4 regions of the Pseudomonas sp. REB1044 genome follow, and region 4 is predicted to be linked to each of the others. Evidence: predicted binding sites of a transcription regulator. Region 4 holds the regulator's gene; each other region holds the start of a gene.
The links. Region 4 encodes sigma-54, which starts transcription at its own class of promoters, with help from an activator protein. Its sites were predicted from a motif close to ANTGGCATNNANNTTGCTNT; they were not measured.

Region 1 (4,243 bases), 2.5 Mb from region 4:
CCATCCGCCACCCAAGGGCACCGGCCGCGATCACTACCTCACGGCGGTCACCCGTGTGGACAATCGCATGGTCGAGATCATCGACGTGGAGAAGGTGCTGGCCGAAGTGGCGCCGTCGTCGGAGTCGGTCTCGGCCGGCGTGGTGGATGCCGAAGTGCAGGACAAGGCCGTGTTGCTGCGGGTGCTGACGGTCGATGACTCGTCGGTGGCACGCAAGCAGGTCAGCCGTTGTCTGCAGACGGTGGGCGTGGAAGTGGTCGCGCTCAACGATGGTCGTCAGGCGCTCGACTACCTGCGCAAGCTGGTGGATGAGGGCAAGCGTCCGGAAGAGGAATTCCTGATGATGATTTCCGACATTGAAATGCCGGAGATGGACGGCTATACCCTCACTGCCGAGATTCGCAGCGATCCACGCATGCAAAAGCTGCACATCCTCCTGCATACTTCGCTGTCGGGCGTGTTCAACCAGGCGATGGTCAAGAAAGTCGGCGCCGATGACTTCCTGGCCAAGTTCAGGCCGGATGACCTGGCCCACCGCGTGGTCGACCGGATCAAGGCGACGCACTGAAATTGTCGGGGGTTCGCCCCCGGCGCAAGCGATTGAAAAGAGGCGGCAGCATTGTCTACGGGTAATTTGGATTTCGAACAGTTCAGGGTCTTCCTGGAGAAAGCCTGTGGCATCCTGCTGGGCGAAAATAAGCAGTATCTGGTGTCCAGCCGTCTCAACAAGTTGATGGAGCAGCAGGGCATCAAGAGCCTCGGCGAGCTGGTGCAGCGCATTCAGACCCAGCCACGCAGCGGTCTGCGCGAGCAGGTCGTCGATGCCATGACCACCAACGAAACCCTGTGGTTTCGCGATACCTATCCGTTCGAGGTGCTCAAGAGCCGGGTCATCCCGGAGTTCATTCGTGCCAACCCGGGGCAGCGCCTGCGCATCTGGTCGGCGGCGTGTTCGTCGGGTCAGGAGCCGTATTCGCTGTCGATGGCCATCGACGAATTCGAGCGCAGCAATCTTGGCCAGTTGAAGATGGGGGCGCAGATCGTTGCCACCGACCTCTCCGGCGCCATGCTCAACAACTGTAAAACCGGCGAGTACGACAGCCTGGCCATCGCCCGTGGCCTGTCCCAGGAACGCCTGCAGCGCTACTTCGACCCGAAAGGCCCGGGCCGCTGGGCGGTCAAGCCGCCGATTCGCAGTCGCGTCGAGTTCCGCTCGTTCAACCTGCTCGACAGCTACGCGTCGCTGGGCAAGTTCGACATCGTGTTCTGCCGCAACGTGTTGATCTACTTCTCCGCCCAGGTGAAGAAAGACATCCTCATGCGCATTCATGCCACCCTCAAACCGGGTGGCTATCTGTTCCTCGGCGCCTCCGAAGCGCTGAACGGCTTGCCGGATCATTACCAGATGGTCCAGTGCAGTCCGGGGATCATCTACCAGGCCAAGTAATGAAAAAGCCGGTGTCGAAAGACGCCGGTTTTTTCGTTCTGCGCGATCACGTCAATTTTTTGGATTGCCGCCGTTGCCGCTGCGCTTTTGCCGCTTCGCCGCCATGAAGCGGAAACCCCTTGCCGCTTTTCTGGCAGGCCAAACCCCTCGCTAAAGGTTCAATGCCCGGCATTGCTGGGCTGTGGCGTGTTGGCACAGCCCTTGCTATATCTTGGCCAACGCAACGCAGGTCAACCTTCGAAGGTTCCCCGACATGAGCATCAGCTTCGACAACGCCCTCGGCATCCACGAAAAGGCATTGGGTCTGCGCGCCCAGCGCGCCGAGGTGCTGGCCAACAACATCGCCAACGCCGACACCCCCGGCTACAAGGCCCGCGACCTGGACTTCGCCTCGGTACTGGCCGGTGAGTCCGGCAAGCGCACCGAAGAGCGGGTGTCGTTGCAGCGCACCAACAGCCGACACATCGAGGCCGAAGGCATGGCGCTGGCCGACGACACGCTCAAGTACCGCACGCCGATGCAGCCGTCGATCGACCAGAACACCGTCGATGCCCATATGGAACAGTCGAACTACACGCAGAACGCCATCGACTTCCAGGCCAGCTTCACCTTGCTCAACAGTAAATTCAAAGGGCTGGTATCGGCCCTGCGCGGAGAGTGACCATGTCCCTTGCCAGTGTCTTCAATATCGCCGGTAGCGGCATGAGTGCGCAGAACACGCGACTGAACACCGTCGCTTCCAACATCGCCAACGCCGAGACCGTGTCCTCGAGCATCGACCAGACCTACCGTGCCCGCCACCCGGTGTTCGCCACCACCTTCGAGCAGGCGCAGAACGGCGGCAGCCAGTCGCTGTTCGAGGATCAGGGGCAGGCCGGCCAGGGCGTGCAGGTCAAGGGCATCATTGAGGACCAGAGCAATCTGGAGGCTCGCTACGAGCCCAACCACCCGGCGGCGAACAAGGACGGCTACGTCTACTACCCCAACGTCAACGTGGTCGAGGAGATGGCTGACATGATCTCCGCCAGCCGTGCGTTCCAGACCAACGCCGAGCTGATGAACACCGCCAAGACCATGATGCAGAAGGTCCTGACCCTGGGTCAGTGATCACGGAGTGTAAGACATGGCCACGAACCTCAATGAAGTCCTCGCCAATTCGGGCGTGAGCACCACTGGCAACACCAAGAAGAACACCACCGAGTCGACCGACAAGAACGCGCTCGGCAAAGATGCCTTCCTGCAGTTGCTGGTCACCCAGATGCAGCACCAGAACCCCCTCGACCCGCAGGACAACAGCGAGTTCGTCTCGCAGTTGGCGCAGTTCAGCAGCCTGGAGGGCATCCAGACCCTCAACCAGTCGGTCAATGGCATTACCAGTGCAATGGGTTCCTCTCAGGCCCTGCAGGCGTCCTCGCTGGTCGGTCGCTCGGTGATCGTGCAGAACGACAAGGCCATGATCGACCCTAGCAAGAGCCTCAATGGCCAGGTGGTGGTGCCGCAGAACATCGACAACGGCAAGATCACCATCAAGGACAAGGACGGCAACGTGGTCAAGACCATCGACCTCGGCGCGCAGAACAAGGGCAATGCCGACTTCATCTGGGACGGCACCAACGACAAAGGCGAGAAGGTCGCTGCCGGCAACTACAGCTTCAGCGCCACCACCACCGTCGATGGCAAGGACCAGCAGATGTACACCCTGCTGCCGGCCACGGTCACCAGCGTCACCGTTGCCGGTGCAGGCGGCGAGATGATGCTCAACCTCGCCGGTATCGGCAAGGTCGGCATCTCCAAAGTACAAACCATCGGAATCTAAGGCCGGTCTGTTCGGCAGAAGGAGCACTACATGTCTTTCAATATCGGCCTTAGCGGTCTCTACGCAGCCAACAAGCAACTGGACGTCACCGGCAACAACATCGCCAACGTCAACACCACCGGCTTCAAGTCGTCGCGCGCCGAGTTCGCCGACGTCTATGCCGGCGCCAACCGTCTGGGCGTGGGCAAGAACCAGATCGGTAACGGCGTGCGCCTGGCCGCCGTCTCGCAGCAGTTCACCCAGGGTGACGTGAACAATACCGGCAACGTGCTGGACATGGGCATTCAGGGCCAGGGCTACTTCGTGCTCTCGGACAACGGCTCGCTTAGCTATACCCGTGCCGGTGCGTTCCGCACCGACAAGAACAGCAATGTGGTCACCTCCGACGGTTTGAACCTGCAAGGCTACGCCGCCGACAGCACCGGCAAGATCCAGAAGGGCATCCTCACCAATCTGAAGATCGACACCTCGGCACTGGCGCCCAAGGCGACCACCCTGATCGATCAGGGCATCAACCTGAACTCCTCCGCCGACACCATTCCCCTGGAAGTGTCCAACGGCGCTACGCCGCCGGTGATGGTGCCGAACAAGCCGTTCGACCCGGCCGATCAGACCACCTACACCAAATCGTTCCCGACCAAGGTCTACGATAACCAGGGCAACGAACACACGATGGAGCAGTTCTATCGCAAGACTGGCACCAACGAGTGGACCATGTATACCTTGGTTGATGGTCGCAACCCGCTCGATCCGACCAGTGCCGCGCCGCTGACCGGTACAATGGAATTCAATGCCGACGGCAGCATCAAGGCCATGGCCACCGACAACACCGGCGTGCCTGCCGCGAACTGGAGCGTGACCAACAACACCTTCAGCCTCAAGGGCTGGATCCCGGCGTCCAAGGACGCCTCCGGTAACTGGGCGAGCAACGGTTCGAGCGGCAACACCGACGGCATGCGCCTGTCGATGAACAGCACCAC
Region 2 (4,243 bases), 650 kb from region 4:
CACTGAGCAGATGGTGTGCGTGCAAACGGCTCATCACACCCTTGTCGCAATACAGCAAGTACTGGCGCGTGTCGTCCAGGTGCTTGAACTTGCTGTTGATGGCATAGAACGGCATGACCTGCACCTCGACGCCGTCGAGCACCAGCGGCTCGTCTTCCTGGGCATCGGGGTGGCGGATATCGACGACGATCTGGCCAGGCATCGCCTGCGCCACTTCCTCGACCTCGATGTCCTTGCCCAGTTCGTCGATCACATGGTCGATGGAGATGAACCGGGCGCGCTCGATGGCGCGTTCGAGCACGGCCATCTCGAACTGCTTCTCTTCGTGCTCCATGCGGTGACGCTTGGCATGAGTGGTCGGGTTCACCGAAATCACGCCGCAGTACTCGGGCATGTGCTTGGCGAAATCGGCGGTGCCGATGTGGTAGGCGGTGTCGATGATGTCCTGTTTGTGGCTGGCCAACAGCGGGCGCAGCACCAGCTTGTCGGTGGCCGAGTCGATGATCGCCAGGTTCGGCAGGGTCTGGCTCGACACCTGGGAAATCGCCTCGCCGGTGACCAGGGCATCGATCTGCAAGCGCTCGGCCATGCGCGCGGCGGCGCGCAGCATCATGCGCTTGAGGGTGACGCCCATGTAGCTGTTGTCGACCTTGCCGAGGATCTCGCCGACCACTTCTTCGAACGGCACACTGATGAACAGCACGCGCTGGCTGCTGCCGTACTTCTTCCACAGGAAGTGAGCGACTTCCATCACCCCCAGCTCGTGGGCGCGACCGCCGAGGTTGAAGAAGCAGAAATGGGTCATCAGGCCGCGGCGCATCATCTGGTAGGCCGCCACGGTGGAGTCGAAGCCACCGGACATCAGCACCAGCGTCTGCTCCAGCGCGCCCAGCGGGTAGCCGCCGATACCGTCGTGCTGACTGTGGATGACGAACAGGCGCTGGTCGCGGATCTCCAGGCGCACCACCACTTCCGGACGCTGGAGGTCGATACCGGCCGCGCCGCACTGCTGGCGCAACTGGCTACCGACGTAGCGGTCGACGTCCATCGAGGTGAAGTCGTGGTGACCGCCGCGCTTGCAGCGCACGGAGAAGCGTTTGCCGGCCAGCAGATGACCGTAGTGCTGCATGCATTTTTCGACGATGTCGTCGAAGTCGCCCAGCGGATACTCCTGCACTTGCAGGAAGTGGGTGATCCCCGGGGTGCAGGTCAGGCGCTCGATCATCTCGCGCTGAATCTTCTCGTCCTCGAGGCGGGTGACCACTTCGAGATTGTCCCAGACACCGTTGACCACGAGCTCCGGATCCAGATCCTTGAGCACGTTGCGGATGTTCTTGCCGAGCTGGCGGATGAAGCGCTTGCGCACCGGCCGGCTCTTGATGGTGATCTCTGGGAAGACTTTGACGATAAGTTTCATTGGGTTAACAGCGCGCGCGGAGCCTGCCGAAAATGAGGGGCGCGAATTATAGCGGAAACAGGTAGAGATTTGAGCAACTTTTGATCAGAGGTTTACAGATAGGTGCCGCATGGCGGTCTGGCAGTGCTTATAGCGGCCTGATGGCTGATGAATCGCCGCAGCCCCCAAACAAAGCACGCCCGCCCCACCACCGCACCACATCAGTGCATTGCTAGCAAATGACGCCTTATTTAGGTGCGCATCACCGTTGCAGGGCGCCCTGAGATGCCTAAGGACGCCGCCTTTTATCCCCCCCTAGCCATTTTCGGGCACTGGCATGCAATTTGCTCCCTTGTGATGCAGGTAAGCTTGGCCGACTATCCGCGCCCGGCGACACCCTTTTTCCAGGGCAGCGGCCTACCGCGCTCTAGACCATCCGGAGGACAACATGTCGAAGTCGGTTCAACTCATCAAAGATCATGACGTCAAGTGGATTGATCTGCGTTTCACGGACACCAAAGGCAAACAGCACCACGTCACCATGCCGGCTCGCGATGCGCTGGATGATGAGTTCTTCGAAGCCGGCAAGATGTTCGACGGCTCCTCCATCGAAGGCTGGAAAGGCATCGAAGCCTCCGACATGATCCTGCTGCCGGACGATTCGTCCGCCGTGCTCGACCCGTTCACCGAAGAGCCGACCCTGATCCTGGTCTGCGACGTCATCGAACCTTCCACCATGCAAGGCTACGACCGCGACCCACGCGCCATCGCCAAGCGCGCCGAAGAGTTCCTGAAGTCCACCGGTATCGGTGACACCGTATTCGTCGGCCCTGAGCCTGAGTTCTTCATCTTCGACCAGGTCAAGTTCAAGTCGGACATCTCCGGCTCGATGTTCAAGATCTACTCCGAGCAAGGCTCCTGGATGACCGACCAGGACGTCGAAGGCGGCAACAAGGGCCACCGCCCGGCCGTCAAAGGCGGCTACTTCCCGGTTCCGCCGTGCGACCACGACCACGAAATCCGTACCGCCATGTGCAACGCCATGGAAGAAATGGGCCTGGTGGTCGAAGTGCACCACCACGAAGTGGCCACCGCCGGTCAGAACGAAATCGGCGTGAAGTTCAACACTCTGGTCACCAAGGCTGACGAAGTTCAGACCCTGAAGTACTGCGTGCACAACGTGGCCGATGCCTACGGCAAGACCGCCACCTTCATGCCCAAGCCTCTGTACGGCGACAACGGCTCGGGCATGCACGTGCACATGTCGATCTCCAAAGACGGCAAGAACACCTTCTCCGGCGAAGGCTATGCCGGCCTGTCCGACACCGCCCTGTACTTCATCGGCGGCATCATCAAGCACGGTAAGGCCCTGAACGGCTTCACCAACCCGGCCACCAACTCCTACAAGCGTCTGGTGCCAGGCTTCGAAGCGCCGGTCATGCTGGCCTACTCGGCCCGCAACCGTTCGGCCTCGATCCGTATTCCTTACGTGTCCAGCCCGAAAGCTCGCCGCATCGAAGCGCGCTTCCCGGACCCGGCCGCCAACCCGTACCTGTGCTTCGCCGCCCTGCTGATGGCCGGCCTGGACGGTATCCAGAACAAGATCCACCCAGGCGATGCCGCCGACAAGAACCTGTACGACCTGCCGCCTGAAGAGGCCAAGGAAATCCCGCAGGTCTGCGGTAGCTTGAAAGAAGCCCTGGAAGAGCTGGACAAGGGCCGTGCCTTCCTGACCAAAGGCGGCGTGTTCTCCGACGACTTCATCGATGCCTACATCGAGCTGAAGTCCGAAGAAGAGATCAAGGTGCGCACCTTCGTTCACCCGCTGGAATACGACCTGTACTACAGCGTCTGATGACTGCGGCGCTGGCGCCGTAGCGATCAACCCAAACGGCTTCCCTCGGGAAGCCGTTTGTATTTTTACGGTCAGGCGGTTCGGACGCGTCCTACTGGTACACAAAAGGGCATTGGCCACACTCAGGTCTCCCATTTCAAGGAGATCACCATGCGCCTCACCCCGCTCTGCCTGTTGTGCATCCTCGCCCTCACCGGCTGCCTGAAATCCCCGGATCCCGACCCCACCTTCGAGGCCCTGCTCGACAGCATCGAACAGCGTCTGGCCATCGCCGACGCCGTGGCTCTGCACAAGTGGGACAACGGTCAGCCGGTACAGGACAGTGCTCGCGAGCAGCAGGTGCTGGAAAGAGTGCGCAAGGCCGCATCGAGCCATAACGTCAGCCCGCAACGCGCGATCCCGTTCTTCAGAGACCAGATCGAGGCCAACAAGCTGCGTCAGTACCATCTGCTCAGCCAGTGGAGCCTGGTGGAGGCCGCGCCAGACATCCCACGCCTGGACCTCACCCGTGAGATTCGCCCACAACTGGACCTGCTGCAGGCGCAGATGCTCGATCGCCTGGCGCGTTTCGACCGCCACCGGCCCGCGCAATGCGAGCACGCACTGGCCAAGGCCATCGGCCTGCGCTCCAGCGATGCCACTCGCCGCCTCATGCTGATCCGCGCCACCGCAAGCCTCTGCCCACGCGACTGACGAGCAATGCTCTATATTGGTGCAATAAATAGCTGAACGCCCTGCGGTGCAGCCCAAATCAGGTCAGTTGAATCGATAAAGCGTGAATTATTGAGCCGATTTTGCGCACAACCTGCGCTTCATCGGCCAATTCCGCTTCTTTTCGGAGCCTTGGTTTGTTTCTTGCATTTTCCAGGGCAACCAGCGGCTGACCCGTCTGCTTCCTTGAAGCATGCGGGCCGGAACAGCGCCAATAGAGGTCGACAACGCACCATGACCATCAGCGATGCACAGCACCGACTGCTCCTGGACAACCTGAC
Region 3 (4,243 bases), 1.2 Mb from region 4:
ATGAAGCAGATGTTCGACAGCTCCAGCGGGCTGTCGGCGTCGCCGGCGTCTTCGGCGGATTTCTGCGCGACGTGGCCGAGGGTGTCGTACTTCTCCACCGGCAGCGCTTCGCCGGTCAGCACCGCCTGGCTGATGAACAAGTCGCGCGACTCGAGCAGGCGCACGTCGGCGGGGATCATGTCGCCCGCCGAGAGCTGTACCAGATCGCCGACCACCAATTCGTTCATGGGCACTTCGCGCAGGGCCGGTGCTTGGCCGAAGCGTTCGCGGCGCAGCACCGTGGCGGTGGTGCGAACCATCGCCTTGAGCGCATCGGCGGCCTTGTTAGAGCGGTACTCCTGCCAGAAGCGCAGCAGGCTGCTGACGCTGACCATGGTCATGATGATGATGACCTTGGTCAGGTCGGCGTCGTCCCCTTCGCCGGCACGGATCGGCAGCCAGTAGTCGGTGACGAAGCTGATCGCGGCGAGGGTCAGCAGGACATAGATGAAGGGGTTGTTCAGGGCCTTGAGCAGTTGCACCACGGCGGGTGCCTGACGGTCCTGGGCCACTTGGTTGGCGCCGTCGCGCTTCAGGCGCTTGGCGGCTTCCTGCTCGGTCAGGCCCAACTCGCTGGTGTCGAGGTTGGCCAGCGTGACGGCCAGACCATGGTGCGCCTCACGGGCGGCCTGGGTGGACAGGCGGGTTTCGCGCTCGGCCTTGGCCGACGGGGTATTGCGGTATTTGGCGGTCATGTTGCTGTGCTCCTGCCGCTGCGGCGGCACGCCACACAGACGTTTCACTCACGGGGTGAACGGCGGTATGTCGGGGCGCATGAAAAAACCAGGTTTTTCCGACGGTTGTCTGTTCGCTGCCGAGGGTCGGAAGTTGATCCGGCAGCGAACTTTCTACTCGCGCAGTCCATGGGTTTGTCCTCGTTCAAATAATTCAGGCAATAAGGGGCCCTCAAACTTTTAAATTAAAAAAGTTTGCACGGAAGTGACCGTTTAAATACGGTTTTCAGATGAAGTTCGAGGGCCTCAGGCAGGCGCGAAACCAGGCCATCGGCCCGCTGCGACTCGGAGGTTCCTGAGGGCGTCATGGCACCAGTGCAGGCGCAACTGGAGTTTTCCGTGACCAGGATGGGCCTGCCAGATGGCGCGCAGTTGCGGGCCGTGTGCAGCGGCTGTGGGAACGTCTTCAAGCCTCGCGCCGAGTGGCCTGCGGGTGCGCGCATGCAGCGCGGCCAGGCAGGCGTGCAGGCGATGTGAAACGAACGAGGTGAGGGTCATGAGCTTGCCTCCGACCGGCGGGCACCGGGCGAGGCAAGTCACGGCGGAGCGTCAGGCTCTGGCGCGGCGTGCCCGATCCTGGTGTTGGGACCGGTGTTCCGATTTCAGTGCCTGACCGGCCCGTGGGGCGCCGATCAGGCAGCGACTAGATACTGTGTCCATTGAATGCTTCATTGAGTGGAATAAGGGCCTTTTCCCAAGGCGAGCGAACTTTATTCAAGGGTAGTATCGAAGTCAATCGCAGAGGGGGTCGTTAAATAACTTTCATCTTGTCGAATGCGATATTTAGTGTGTAGGAAAGCATGCTTCATATGCCCGGCCTGCAGGCGGCATTGCACCGTGCAGGCTCTGCCAGCTGGGGGCTCAGTGGTCCGCTGAAGGCGCCAGGCGGGCCTCGAGGTCGGCCACCTGCTTTTCCAGTGCTTCAAGGCGAGCACGGGTGCGGGCCAACACCACCATCTGGCTGTCGAATTCTTCTCGGCTGACCAGGTCCAGCTTGCTGAAGGTGCTCTGCATCAGGGCCTTGAACTGGCTTTCGAGTTCGGCGCGCGGTTGCGCAGTATCGCCGCTGAACAGGCGCGAGGCCTGGTCGCTCAGGGCATCGAGGAGGGCTTTGGGCGCGAGCATGGGGCAGGCTGTCCATCAAGAGGGAAGGGTTGGCAGTGTAGCACGGTGCCCCGGAACGGCTGGATGCACACTTTTTGCGCAGCATGCAGGGGTTGGATGCACCGGAATTGTGCGCCTTCTTCTCTGAGGGCCTCAGGCCAATCCTCGAGCGATAACGTAATGGCCTGTAATTCCGAGTTTTTTGAGAAATGGCAAGGTTTCTGCAATGACTCTCGCAAGCCATGCACTGATGACGTCCTGAGTGATCGGGCAGTGTGCAGGCGCAATCGCTAGGTCTCACGTCACCCACCGAAGCGTGCGTCGGAGGGGGGAAGGAAACCAACGACGCGTTACAAAGCCAGGCGCTGCGCTTAGACTTGAGACGGGTTTGTTTTCCTGGGGCAAGTCCACCAAATCGGGAGAAGAGTTTCATGAAGCTAGTCACTGCCATCATCAAGCCGTTCAAGCTGGACGACGTGCGCGAGTCGCTGTCGGAAATCGGCGTGCAGGGCATCACCGTGACCGAAGTCAAGGGCTTCGGCCGGCAGAAGGGCCATACCGAGCTGTACCGTGGTGCCGAGTACGTGGTCGATTTCCTGCCCAAGGTCAAAATCGATGTCGCCATCGACGACAAGGACCTGGACCGGGTGATCGAAGCCATTACCAAGGCTGCCAACACCGGCAAGATCGGTGACGGCAAGATCTTCGTGGTGAATCTGGAGCAGGCCATCCGCATCCGTACCGGCGAGACCGATACCGACGCGATCTAAGCGACGCAACACCGCCTCACCAAACCCAACACGCCCCAGGAGAAAACAAATGACTCTGCGCAAGATCGCAGGGCTAGGAGCCCTATTGTCCCTCGTCATGCCTGGCCTGGCCTTGGCAGACGAAGCCGCCGCCCCGGTGCTGAACTCCGGCGACACCGCCTGGATGCTCACCGCCACCGCGCTGGTACTGTTCATGACCATCCCGGGCCTGGCCCTGTTCTACGGTGGCATGGTGCGCTCCAAGAACCTGCTGTCGGTGATGATGCAGTGCTTTGCCATCACCGGTCTGATCAGCATCCTGTGGGTTGTCTACGGTTACAGCATCGCCTTCGATACCGCCGGTATGGAAAAGGGCGTGCTCAACTTCAATTCCTTCATCGGCGGCTTCTCCAAGGCCTTCCTCGCGGGCGTCACGCCATCGGGCCTGACCTCGGCCACCGCGCTGTTCCCCGAGGCGGTGTTCATCACCTTCCAGATGACCTTCGCCATCATCACCCCAGCGCTGATCGTCGGTGCCTTCGCCGAGCGCATGAAGTTCTCTGCCATGCTGGTGTTCATGGGCGTGTGGTTCACCCTGGTCTATGCGCCGATCGCGCACATGGTCTGGAGCGGTGACGGTGCGCTGATGTGGGACTGGGGCGTGCTGGACTTCGCTGGGGGCACCGTGGTGCACATCAACGCCGGTGTCGCGGGCCTGGTGGCCTGCGTGGTGCTGGGCAAGCGCAAGGGCTACCCGACCACGCCGATGGCACCGCACAACCTGGGCTACACCCTGGTCGGTGCGGCCATGCTGTGGATCGGCTGGTTCGGCTTCAACGCAGGCTCCGCCGCGGCCGCCAACGGTACCGCCGGCATGGCCATGCTGGTGACCCAGATCGCCACCGCCGCCGCCGCGCTGAGCTGGATGTTCGCCGAGTGGATCGGTCATGGTAAACCGAGCGCGCTGGGCATCGCGTCGGGTGTGGTCGCGGGTCTGGTCGCCATCACTCCGGCGGCGGGCACGGTAGGTCCGATGGGCGCTCTGGTGATCGGCCTGGCGTCCGGCGTGATCTGCTACTTCTGCGCCACCAGCCTCAAACGCAAGCTGGGCTATGACGACTCGCTCGATGCCTTCGGCGTGCATGGCGTGGGCGGCATCGTCGGCGCGATTCTCACCGGCGTGTTCGCGGCACCTGCGCTGGGCGGCTTCGGCACGGTCACCGATATCGGTGCGCAGGTCTGGGTACAGGCCAAGGGCGTGATCTTCACTGTGGCCTATACCGCCATCGTCACCTACGTGATTCTCAAGGTACTGGACGCGGTGATGGGGCTGCGGGTCAACGAAGAAGAAGAGTCGGTCGGTCTCGACCTGGCTCAGCACAACGAGCGTGGTTACAACCTGTAATCGCCATGCGGTAAAAAACTTGCCCGGCTCGTCCGGGCATTTTTTTGCCTGATTTTTACTGTTTCGCCTTGGGGCAAACGGTTTACCCGACACGTTCGTGACGTAGGGCGAATACTTACAAAATGACGGGTACTGATGGAGCTTTGCTTTTTCTCCCGGCGCGCTAGAATGCGCGCCGGAGGGGGCCTTCGAGGCGCCCTGCGCACGTCGGT
Region 4 (4,243 bases):
CCGGCTGCTCGAGCCCAGAATGCTCACGCAATTCGGGCTTCCAGTATGGATTGGGCAGGCAGCGTACGTCGAATACCAGGTCCGCGTCCACTGGCATGCCACGTTTGAAACCGAAGGATTCGACGAGGAACGCGGTGCCGGGTTCGGGCTGGTTGAGTAGGCGAAGCTTGATCGAATCACGCAGTTGATAAAGGTTCAGACTGGTAGTGTCGATCTTGAGGTCGGCGAGGTCGGCGATCGGCCCGAGCAGTTCGGTCTCGACACGAATCGCTTCGGCAAGTGAACGGTTGGCGTTGGTCAGAGGGTGGCGCCGGCGGGTCTCCGAGAAGCGCTTGAGCAGCGTATCTTCGTCGGCATCGAGGTAGACCACGTCGCACTGGATGTGTCGCGCGCGGGCATCCTCGAGTAACTCGGGGAAACGGGACAGATGGCTGGGCAGGTTTCGCGCATCGATTGAGACGGCGACTTTGGGCTGCGACAGCTCGGTGTTGATCAGTGCGCTTTCGGCCAGTTGTGGCAGCAACCCGGCGGGCAGGTTGTCGATGCAGTAGTAGCCGTTGTCTTCCAACACATCGAGCGCGGTGCTCTTGCCGGAGCCGGATCGGCCGCTGACGATGATCAGGCGCATGTTCAGAGCTCGTTCTGGACGTTCAAGACGACCTGATAAAGCGCTTCGTTGCTGTCGGCGGCACGCAGACGGTCACGAACATCTTTGCGGTCGAGCATGCTGGCGATCTGGCGCAGCAATTCGAGATGCGCATCAGTGGCGGCTTCTGGTACCAGTAGCACGAAGAGCAGGTCGACTGGCGCTCCGTCGATCGCGTCATAGTCGATGGGCGCATCCAAATGCAGCAATGCGCTTACGGGAGCGCTGCAACCTTTCAGGCGGCAGTGGGGGATGGCAATGCCGTTGCCGAACCCCGTGGAACCCAGCTTCTCGCGGGCAAGAAGGCTCTCGAAGACGTCCTTCATCTTCAGCTCGGGTACTTGCTGGGCAATCAGATTGGCGACCTTTTCCAGGGCGCTCTTCTTACTGCCGCCCGGCACGTTCACCAAGGAACAGCCGGGGGCAGGATGGATTCAAGTCGGGTCATGGATGAGGGGTATCAGCGTGCGGCTGCACCTTGCAGCAGGCTTTGCTGTTTTTCCTTGTGTTTTTTCAATTGGCGGTCGAGCTTGTCGGCCAGGGCGTCGATGGCTGCATACATGTCTTCGTGCTCTGCGTTGGCAACCACTTCACCGCCCGGAATCTGCAGGGTGGCTTCGACCTTCTGCTGCAGCTTCTCGACTTTCAGGATGACCTGCACGTTGGTGATCTTGTCGAAGTGATTCTCCAACCGGGCAAGTTTATCGAGTACATAGTCGTGCAGGGGCTTGGTGACTTCTACATGGTGTCCACTGATGTTGACTTGCATACAGCTTCTCCTTTTGTTGCCGTGCATGTAAGAGGCAGGTGTTGCACCTGCCACTGAAACGCCGTGGCACATCCGGGCGTTACATCAGTCGCTTGCGTTCGCTGGAAGGTGCAATGCCGAGCGACTCGCGGTACTTGGCGACCGTGCGACGGGCTACCTGGATGCCTTGTGCCTCCAGTAAACCAGCGATCTTGCTGTCACTCAATGGCTTTTTCTGATTTTCCGCAGCAACCAGTTTCTTGATGATCGCGCGGATTGCCGTGGACGAGCACTCGCCGCCTTCGGCAGTGCTGACGTGGCTGGAGAAAAAGTATTTCAACTCATAGATGCCGCGCGGCGTATGCATGTACTTCTGCGTAGTGACCCGTGAAATGGTCGACTCATGCATACCAACCGCTTCGGCGATATCGTGCAGTACCAGCGGCTTCATGGCCTCGTCGCCATAGTCGAGGAACCCACGTTGGTGCTCGACGATCTGCGTGGCCACCTTCATCAGCGTCTCGTTGCGACTCTGCAGGCTCTTGATGAACCACCGAGCCTCTTGTAACTGGTTGCGCATGAAGGTGTTGTCGGCACTGGTATCCGCGCGGCGCACGAAGCCGGCGTACTGCGGGTTCACCCGCAACCGCGGCACCGCTTCCTGATTCAGCTCGACCAGCCAGCGATCGCTGTCCTTGCGCACGATGACGTCGGGAACGACATACTCCGGCTCGCTGGACTCGATCTGCGAGCCGGGACGTGGATTGAGGCTCTGTACCAGCTCGATGACCTGGCGCAGCTCGTCTTCCTTGAGCTTCATGCGGCGCATCAGTTGGCTGTAGTCACGGCTGCCGAGCAGGTCGATGTAATCGCTGACCAAGCGCTGCGCTTCGGCCATCCACGGCGTGCCGGCAGGCAGTTGGCGCAGTTGCAGCAGTAAGCATTCGCTGAGTGTACGGGCACCGATGCCGGCAGGTTCGAACTGCTGGATGCGATGCAGAACCGCTTCGACCTCATCCAGCTCGATGTCGAGCTCAGGATCGAAACCGGCGCAGATCTCCTCAAGGCTGTCTTCGAGATAGCCCTGGGCGTTGATGCTGTCGATCAGGGTGACGGCGATGAGTCGGTCGGTGTCCGACATCGGGGCCAGGTTGAGTTGCCACAGCAGGTGGCTTTGCAAGCTCTCGCCTACGGACGTGCGGGTCGTGAAGTCCCATTCGTCGTCATCGTTGCTCGGCAGGCTGCTGGCGCTGGTCTGGTAGATGTCTTCCCAGGCCGTGTCTACTGGCAGTTCGTTGGGAATGCGTTCGCTCCACTCGCCTTCATCGGTGGAATCGGCATTGCCACTGCTTTCCTGAAAGCTGCTGTCCTGGGCTTCGGCGACCGGTTTGCTCTCGCCGTTTTCTGCCATCGGGTCGCTGTTGTCGAAGTCGTCGCCTTCTTCCTGGCGTTCGAGCATCGGATTGGATTCCAGCGCTTCCTGGATTTCCTGCTGGAGGTCCAAGGTGGAAAGCTGGAGCAGACGAATGGCCTGTTGCAACTGAGGGGTCATCGTCAGTTGCTGGCCCATTTTTAGGACGAGCGATGGTTTCATGGCTGGGGCTTAATACCTTGTTCGCCGGCGCGCATGCGCCATCCACTACAGGGCGCCGGAGCGCCAAATCTTAAGCAAGTTATATGCCTGAAATTGTAGCGTTTGCCTAGAGCGCTGTAACACTTAAGCCCGTTTCAACAGGTTTTAACAGCGCTCCAGGCCGTTACCTGGCTGTCAGAGGCGGAACTCATGACCCAGGTAAACTTCCTTGACCAACTGGTTGGCCAGGATGGTCTCTGCGTCGCCCTCAGCGATCAGTTGACCGTCATTGACGATGTAGGCGGTCTCGCAGATGTCGAGCGTTTCACGCACGTTGTGATCGGTGATCAGGACGCCAATGCCTTTGGCCTTGAGGTGGTGGATGATCTGCTTGATGTCACCCACTGAAATCGGGTCGACGCCGGCGAAGGGTTCGTCCAGCAGGATGAACTTCGGCGAAGTGGCCAGAGCGCGGGCAATCTCGACCCGGCGTCGTTCGCCGCCGGACAGGCTCATGCCAAGGTTGTCGCGAATGTGGCTGATGTGGAATTCCTGCAGCAGGCTTTCCAGCTCCTTGCGACGACCGTCGCGGTCGATGTCCTTGCGGGTCTCGAGGATGGCCATGATGTTGTCGGCCACCGACAGCTTGCGGAAGATCGAGGCTTCCTGCGGCAGGTAGCCGATGCCTGCCTGCGCACGACCATGCATGGGCTGGTGGCTGACATCAAGGCTGTCGATGAGCACGCGGCCCTGGTCGGCCTGCACCAGGCCCACGATCATGTAGAAACAGGTGGTTTTGCCGGCGCCGTTGGGGCCGAGCAGGCCGACGATCTGGCCGCTGTCGATGGACAGGCTGACATCGCGTACGACCTGGCGGCCCTTGTAGCTCTTGGCCAGGTGCTGAGCTTTGAGGGTTGCCATCTGTTATTCGGCCTTTTTCTTCGGTTGGATAACCATGTCGATGCGCTGACGAGGTTGTGTCACCTTGCCACCACGACCGGCGGTTGCCACCTGGGTCTTGGTGTTGTAGACGATTTTCTCGCCTTCGGTGGTGTTGCCTTCGTTCTCGACCTTGGCGCGGTCGGTGAGGATGACCATGTCCTTCTGCGCCTGGTACTGGATGGTCACTGCCCAGCCTTTCATCTTGTCGGGCTTGGCGGCCGATTGCTGTTGCTCGAAGTAGGCCAGGTTGCCCACCGAGGTCACCACGTCGATATCGCCGGAGGGCGCACGGGTCATGGTCACGGTGTTGCCTTTGATCACCATCGAGCCTTGG

Region 1: flgB (flagellar basal body rod protein FlgB) is a predicted target of sigma-54. The motif match lies at 1,636-1,655, and genes of this name have one in related genera.
Region 2: glnA (glutamate--ammonia ligase) is a predicted target of sigma-54. The motif match lies at 1,728-1,747, and genes of this name have one in related genera.
Region 3: glnK (P-II family nitrogen regulator) is a predicted target of sigma-54. The motif match lies at 2,086-2,105, and genes of this name have one in related genera.

Annotation. Positions count from the first base shown of each region.
Region 1 covers NZ_CP046139.1:1,716,080-1,720,322, forward strand. The annotation lists gene GKC70_RS08165 (chemotaxis protein CheV) at 1-568, shown strand, start outside; gene cheR (protein-glutamate O-methyltransferase CheR) at 620-1,447, shown strand; gene flgB (flagellar basal body rod protein FlgB) at 1,701-2,108, shown strand; gene flgC (flagellar basal body rod protein FlgC) at 2,111-2,554, shown strand; gene flgD (flagellar hook assembly protein FlgD) at 2,571-3,263, shown strand; gene flgE (flagellar hook protein FlgE) at 3,294-4,243, shown strand, end outside.
Region 2 covers NZ_CP046139.1:4,881,572-4,885,814, forward strand. The annotation lists gene thiI (tRNA uracil 4-sulfurtransferase ThiI) at 1-1,417, opposite strand, end outside; gene glnA (glutamate--ammonia ligase) at 1,845-3,251, shown strand; gene GKC70_RS22115 (chorismate mutase) at 3,402-3,944, shown strand; gene glnL (nitrogen regulation protein NR(II)) at 4,197-4,243, shown strand, end outside.
Region 3 covers NZ_CP046139.1:247,253-251,495, forward strand. The annotation lists gene mgtA (magnesium-translocating P-type ATPase) at 1-734, opposite strand, end outside; gene GKC70_RS01120 (hypothetical protein) at 1,080-1,250, shown strand; gene GKC70_RS01125 (accessory factor UbiK family protein) at 1,635-1,898, opposite strand; gene glnK (P-II family nitrogen regulator) at 2,309-2,647, shown strand; gene GKC70_RS01135 (ammonium transporter) at 2,697-4,031, shown strand.
Region 4 covers NZ_CP046139.1:4,232,114-4,236,356, reverse strand. The annotation lists gene rapZ (RNase adapter RapZ) at 1-628, opposite strand, end outside; partial or broken gene ptsN (PTS IIA-like nitrogen regulatory protein PtsN) at 631-1,094, opposite strand; gene raiA (ribosome-associated translation inhibitor RaiA) at 1,107-1,415, opposite strand; gene GKC70_RS19315 (RNA polymerase factor sigma-54) at 1,495-2,988, opposite strand; gene lptB (LPS export ABC transporter ATP-binding protein) at 3,163-3,888, opposite strand; gene lptA (lipopolysaccharide transport periplasmic protein LptA) at 3,892-4,243, opposite strand, start outside.